DNA from 2 places in the Sphingobium sp. SG1 genome. Region 1 is predicted to be linked to the other one. Evidence: riboswitches for the same ligand, from Rfam matches in the RefSeq annotation. Region 1 holds a riboswitch; the other holds the start of a gene.
What was found. A riboswitch is a leader RNA that binds a small molecule or an ion and turns the genes downstream of it on or off. The one in region 1 is predicted to bind S-adenosylmethionine.

Region 1 (3,394 bases):
GGACTTTCGCCCGGCCGGGACAGGCTATATGATGACAGATGCCGCGCCCGGCAAGCAGGCGTGGATCAGGAGGGGAAGCATCATGCGCGCACCGGCATCCTTCGTCATCATCGCCGTCATCCTGCTGTTATGGAACCTGATGGGGGTCGCTGCCTTCGTCATGCAATATGGCGCCGACCTCAGCGAACTCGCCAGAACCGATCCCGACACCGCCCGCGCCTTCGCCCAGATGCCCGGCTGGGCCTGGGTCGTCTATGCGGTGGCGGTGGGCGCCGGCACGCTGGGCGCGATCGCCCTGCTGCTGCGCCGCCGCGTCGCGGTGCCGCTGTTCCTGCTGTCGCTGCTCGCGGTGATCGTCCAGTTCGGACACACGTTCCTCGGCACCGACCTGCTGGCGGTGAAGGGCGCGGGCGCGGTGATCTTCCCGGCCGTCATCGTCCTGATCGGCATCGGCCAGTGGCTCTACGCCCGCAGTCAGGCGGCCAAGGGTCTGCTGCGCTGATCGGCGCCGATCAGGCCGCGCTCTGCAATATCTCCTGGCCGATCATGTCCACGTCGAACGGCGCGGTCTGGTAGAGGTCGTTGATCCAGTTGCCGAACAGCAGATGGGCATGGCTGCGCCAGCGATTTTCCGGCGGGCGGGTCGGGTCGTCGTCGGGGAAATAATGGGCCGGCATCTGGCGGCCGCCGTCGCGCGCATATTCGTCGCCCAGGGTGCGCGTGTCATATTCGACATGGTTGAACATGTGCAGGAAGCCATGGCGTGGATCATGCACCAGGCAAGGCCCGGTCTCCGCGCTGTCGGCCAGCAGTTGCAGCCCGCGATCGAGCGGCAGCGATTCCCGCCGCACTTCCGACCAGCGCGACACGGGGATCGAGAAATCGTCCGAAAAGCCCCGCAGATAGGGCGAGGCCGGGGCATGGTTGCGATGGCGGAACACGCCGAACGCCTTGCGCTCCAGCGCGTGTTTCGGAACCCCGTGGAAATGATAAAGGGCGGCCTGCGCCGCCCAGCAGATGCTGAGCGAACGATGCACATGGGTCTGGGTCCAGTCGAAGATCGCGCGCAGTTCCTGCCAGTAGCGCACCTCCTCGAACGGCAGATGCTCGACCGGCGCGCCGGTGATCAGGAAGCCGTCGAAGCGCTCGTCGCGCACATCGGTCCAGGCGCGGTAGAAGGACTGCATATGATCGGCGGAGGTGTTGCGCGACACATGGTCGCTGATCCGCACCAGCGTCAGTTCCACCTGCAACGGCGAGGCGCCAAGCAGCCGCGCAAGCTGCGTCTCGGTATCGATCTTGTTGGGCATCAGGTTCAGCAGCGCGATCCGCAGCGGGCGGATATCCTGCCGCACCGCGTCGGCCTCGCCCATCACGGCGACGCCCTCGGCTTCCAGCGTGCGGCGGGCGGGCAGGTCATCGGCAATCTTGATCGGCACGTCTCGTCAGTCCTTCCTGGCGGGGCGACGATCGGTGGCTGAGGTCCGCTTTGTTGCCGGATCGGCCACATCCTCCCGGATCGGGAGTGCCACCTTGCCCGGAACGGCAGGTTGGCGTTGGGCGTCGCCCCAACTCTTGATGCTGGACTATCTCTAGCGCGCGCCGGACCATGTGGCAAGCCCGGCTATATATCGGCCAAGCCGGGCTTTACAGCTCGCCCCGCGCGCGGCGGATCTCGAACCACTTCCGCACATTCTCATTATGCTGCTGATAGGTGTCGGCAAAGATATGGCCGCCCTTCCCGTCCGCGACGAAATAGAGCGCATTCGTCTCCGCCGGGTGCAGCACCGCCAGGATCGACAGCCGGCCCGGATTGGCGATCGGCCCCTTGGGCAGGCCGGTCATCGCATAGGTGTTGTAGTCGTTGACGTCGGCGATCTCGGACTTCTTGATCCGGCGGCCGAGCGGCTTGCCCCTGGTGATCGGATAGATAATCGTCGGATCGGCCTGCAGCATCATGTTCTTGCGCAGACGGTTGCTGTAGACGCCCGCGACCATCGGCCGCTCCTTGGCGATCGCGGTCTCCTTCTCGACGATCGAGGCGAGGATGATCGCCTCCTGGGGCGACTTGGCGATCGTATTGGGCGCGCGTTCGGCCCAGAGCTTCGCCAGCGCCTTGTCCATCGCCGCCTGCATCCGCTTCAGCACGGCGGCGCGCGGCTCGCCCTTGTCGAAGGCATAGCTGTCGGGCAGCACGCTGCCCTCCTGCGGCACCGCGACATCGCCGGTCAGCTCGTCATTGGCCATCAGCCGTTCCTGCACCAGGATCGACGGCATGCCTTCGGGAATGGTGACCAGCCGGGTCAGCGTCTTGCCGCCCTGCAGGATCGACAATATCTCGCGGTTGCTGGCGCCCTTGGGCACCACGAACTCGCCGGCCTTGATCGGCTTGGCGCCGCCAAAGACCTTCGCGCGGGTCAGGAAGGCATCGGCCGAACGCACTGCGCCAGCCGATTTCAGCAGCACCGCGGCATCGGACAGGGTCGATCCCTCCGGCACGACGATGCTGATATTCTGGGTGGCCGGCCCCGTCTCGGTCCAGCCATGGACGAAGCGGAAACCGACAAAGGCGACAACGGCCAGGCCGATCAGAAGGATGATGCAGCCCAGTCGCCGCACCGGATTTGCGCCGGATCGTCTTGCCATCATCCCAACTGCCCGACCCAAATAATGCCCAACCGGCTATGGCTTACATGATCCTCCCCTTTGCAGGGGAGGATCAGGCGTATCAGATCGCCTTCATGATGAGCGAGGCGTTGGTGCCGCCGAAGCCGAACGAGTTGTTCAGCACCGCGCGCACCTTGCGTTCCTTGGCGACGTGCGGGACCAGGTCCACGCCCTTGCAGCTTTCGCTCGGCTCGTCGAGGTTGAGCGTCGGCGGCACGATCTGGTCGCGCATGGCGAGGATGCAGAAGATGCTCTCCACCGCGCCCGCGCCGCCCAGCAGGTGGCCGATCGCCGACTTGGTCGACGACATCGACATGCTGCCCAGATGATCGCCGAACAGACGCTTGACCGCGCCCAGTTCCAGTTCGTCGCCCAGCGGGGTCGAGGTGCCATGCGCGTTCACATAGTCGATATCTTCCAGGCTGAGGCCCGAGCGCTTGAGCGCCATCTGCATCGAACGGAAACCGCCATTGCCTTCCGGGTGCGGCGCGGTGACATGATAGGCGTCGCCGGTCAGGCCATAGCCGATGACTTCGGCATAGATTTTCGCGCCGCGCGCCTTGGCCCGCTCATATTCTTCCAGCACGACCACGCCCGCGCCTTCGCCCATGACGAAGCCGTCACGGTTGACGTCATAGGGACGCGACGCCTTTTCCGGCGTGTCGTTGAAGCCGGTCGAGAGCGCACGCGCCTGGGCGAAGCCGGCGATGCCGATCGGGCAGATCGC
Region 2 (3,394 bases), on a different contig from region 1:
GTTTGAAGCTGTTTCCGATGATGCTGGCGCTGGTGCTCGTCACCGGCTGCAAGGGCTCGTCCGATGACAGCGCACAGGCCGCCCCGGCCAGCGCGCCGCAGCAGGTGGCCGTTGCCGTCGTCCAGCCCGATCCGCCGCCGCCCGCTCCCCCCGCCGTCCTGCCCTCGCGCCCGGCGCCGATCGTCACCGTCGGCCCGCCCGGCCCGACCAATTCGCTCGACCTGCCGCCGTCCAGCAACGCGGCCCAGCCCGCCCCCTTCCCGCGCGAAGTCACCGCCTTCATGGTCGACCGCGACAGCTGCGACCATTTCCGCGGCGAGGAACCCTATGATGCGGAACGGCGCGCCTATATCGAGGAAAGCGTCGCCGAACTCTGCTCCGGCACCGATGCGAAGCTGGCCTTGCTGCGCAAGCGCTACGAAAAGATGCCGGACGTCATCAGCGCGCTGAGCAGCTATGACGCCCGGATCGAGGGCGAGGAACCCTGAGGCCGCCTCGCCGGCACTAGCGCCATCCGGTCAGGCGGCGACCGCCAGGCAGGCTTCCCTGATGTCGCGGGCCAGTTCGTCGACCCGTTCCACCTGCGCATCCCAGGCGAACATGAATCGCGCGCCGCCGCCGATGAAGGTGTAGAAACGCCAGCCGCGCGCACGCAATGCGTCCAGCACCTCCGCGGGGGCCGACAGGAACAGCGCATTAGCCTCCACCGGGAAGATCGGGCTGACATCCGGCAAGTCGGCGATCGCCGCCGCCAGCCGGGTCGCACAAGCATTGCCATGGCGGGCATTGCGCAGCCAGGCGCCGCTTTCCAGCAGGCCGATCCAGGGCGCCGACAGGAAACGCATCTTCGACGCCAGCTGTCCCGCCTGCTTGCAGCGATAGTCGAAATCCTGCGCCAGCGCGCGGTCGAAGAAGATCACCGCCTCGCCCACGGCCATGCCATTCTTGGTGCCGCCAAAGCAGAGCACGTCGACGCCCGCCTTCCAGCTGATCTCCGCCGGGTCACAGCCCAGGCTGGCGCAGGCATGGGCAAAGCGCGCGCCGTCCATATGCAGTTTCAGCCCCAGTTCGCGGCACACGGCCGAAATCGCGCGCACTTCCTCGACCGTGTAGACTAGGCCGGTCTCGGTCGGCTGGGTGATGGTGACGACGCGCGGCTTGGGGAAATGGATGTCGGATCGGCTGGTCGCGAGCTGCCGGATCGCGTCGGGCGTCAGCTTGCCGTCGGCCGAGGGCGCGGCGAGCAGCTTCGATCCGTTGGAGAAGAATTCGGGCGCGCCGCATTCGTCGGTCTCGACATGGGCGGCGGCCGAACAGATCACGCTATGATAGGACTGGCACAGCGCCGCGAGCGCCAGCGAATTGGCGGCGGTGCCGTTGAAGACGAAGAAGACCTCCGCATCGCCGCCGAACAGGGTGCGGAAATTGTCCGCGGCGCGCTGCGTCCATTCATCCTCGCCATAGGCCGTCGCCGATCCGCTGTTCGCCGCGAGCATCGCGTCGAGCGCCTCGGGGCAGGCCCCGGCATAATTGTCGCTGGCAAATTGCTGTGTGGAAATGGGCACGTCATGCTTCCGTCTGCTGGTGTGTGACCAAGCATCGGATCAACGTCGTCGTGGCTGCATGTCCCGTTGGATTGCCGGTCCGGCCACATCCCCCTCTTGGCGAGGGGCACCACCTTGCTCGGGGAGCAGGTTGGTGTCGGACGTTGGCCCGACTCTTGATGTTGCCGGGGCGATTATCGGCCGGGCGATGCCGCGTCAAGCATCAGCGCAGCAGCGCCTCTATCCCCTTCGCCAGATCGATGTCCCGTTGCGACAGGCCGCCGGCATCATGGGTGGTGAGCGTGATTTCGACGCGATTATAGACGTTCGACCATTCGGGATGATGGTCGGCCTTTTCCGCCAGCAGCGCCACCCGCGTCATGAAGCCGAAGGCGGCGACAAAGTCGGGAAAGGTGAAGCTGCGCGCAATCCCGTCCGGTTCGGCGACCGCCGTCCATTCGGGCAAATCCGCCAGCGCGATCGCCCGTTCCGTTTCGTTCAGTCTGGCAAGCATTTCTCTATCCTGCGTTATTTCTTTCGCCTATGTGACAGCCATGCCTGACACTGGTCAATCGTTCCGCTTCGCCCCTACCCCACAGGAAATCGAGACACTCGCGCTGGAGGCCCTGAGCCGCCTGCCCGAGCCCTTCCGTTCCTATCTCTCCAATGTCGTGATGCTGGTCGAGGATTTCGCCGACGCCGACATATTGAAGGAGATGGAGATTGACGATCCTTTCGGCCTGACCGGCCTCTATAGCGGCCGTCCCTTCGGGCAGGAGGCACAGACCGGCGATCTGCCGCCGACCGTGCATCTTTTCCGCCGCCCGCTGCTCGACGAATGGGTCGAAACCGGCGTGCCGCTCGAAGCGCTCATCACCCATGTCGTGGTGCATGAAATCGGCCATCATTTCGGCCTGTCGGACATCGACATGCATGTGCTGGAGGATATGGTCGCCCCATGAGCGGTGCGGCGCTGCGCCTGTCGGGCCTGGCCTGTCTGCGCGGCGGACGCCTGCTCTTTGCCGGCGTCGACCTGGTGCTGGCGGCTGGCGGCAGCGCCTTGCTGCACGGCGCCAACGGCATCGGCAAGTCGAGCCTGCTGCGCCAGTGCGCCGGTCTGCTGCCCATTTATGCCGGGACGATCGACCGCCAGGGCAGCGTCGCGCTGGCCGACGAGCGGCTGGCGCTCGACATGGAATTGCCGCTTCATCGCGCACTCGGCTTCTGGGCACAGCTTGACCGGGTGGATGCGGCCGCGCTCGACCGCGCGCTCCACGCCATGGCGCTCGCCCCCTTGCGCGACGTGCCCGTGCGCATGCTCTCCACCGGCCAGCGCAAGCGCGCCATGCTCGCCCGCGTGATCGCCAGCGGCGCGGATATCTGGCTGCTCGACGAACCGGCCAATGGCCTGGACGATGCGTCGGTCGCGCTGCTCGGCGCCGCGGTGGCGGACCATCTGGCGGCCGGCGGCATCGTCGTCGCCGCCTCGCACCAGCCTTTGCCGCTGACCGATCCGGTGCGGATCGAGATGGCCGCCCATGTGCCGGACCCGGCGCAGGAGGCGTCATGCGACTGATCGCCCTGCTCGTCGCCCGCGACCTGGGACAGGCCTGGCGCTCGGCCGGGCTGTGGCTGCCGGTCGCCTTCCTGTTGCTGGTCGCCAGCCTCTATCCCTTTGCGGTCGGTCCCGACGCCGCCCTGCTCTCCCGCACCGGCGGCGGCATGCTGTGGATCGCGGCGCTGCTCGCCAGCCTGCTGCCGGTCGACAGGCTGGTCGCGCCGGATCGCGATGCCGGCATCCTGGACCAGATCGCGCTGCGCGGCATCAGCGAGGAGATGGTGGTGATCGC

Region 2: it holds a riboswitch for S-adenosylmethionine, as region 1 does, so the genes downstream of both, AC0KVN_RS09160 (threonine aldolase family protein) here and AC0KVN_RS06085 (homoserine O-succinyltransferase) in region 1, are expected to answer to the same signal.

What each region holds. Positions count from the first base shown of each region.
Region 1 covers NZ_JBVVOJ010000002.1:113,177-116,570, reverse strand. Annotated here, with positions in the region: gene AC0KVN_RS06090 (sugar transporter) at 83-502, shown strand; gene AC0KVN_RS06085 (homoserine O-succinyltransferase) at 513-1,439, opposite strand; SAM-I-IV-variant riboswitch at 1,479-1,587, opposite strand; gene mltG (endolytic transglycosylase MltG) at 1,648-2,619, opposite strand; gene fabF (beta-ketoacyl-ACP synthase II) at 2,729-3,394, opposite strand, start outside.
Region 2 covers NZ_JBVVOJ010000003.1:253,657-257,050, forward strand. Annotated here, with positions in the region: gene AC0KVN_RS09155 (hypothetical protein) at 1-488, shown strand, start outside; gene AC0KVN_RS09160 (threonine aldolase family protein) at 519-1,565, opposite strand; SAM-I-IV-variant riboswitch at 1,623-1,732, opposite strand; gene AC0KVN_RS09165 (4a-hydroxytetrahydrobiopterin dehydratase) at 1,768-2,058, opposite strand; gene AC0KVN_RS09170 (metallopeptidase family protein) at 2,099-2,506, shown strand; gene ccmA (heme ABC exporter ATP-binding protein CcmA) at 2,503-3,120, shown strand; gene AC0KVN_RS09180 (heme exporter protein CcmB) at 3,111-3,394, shown strand, end outside.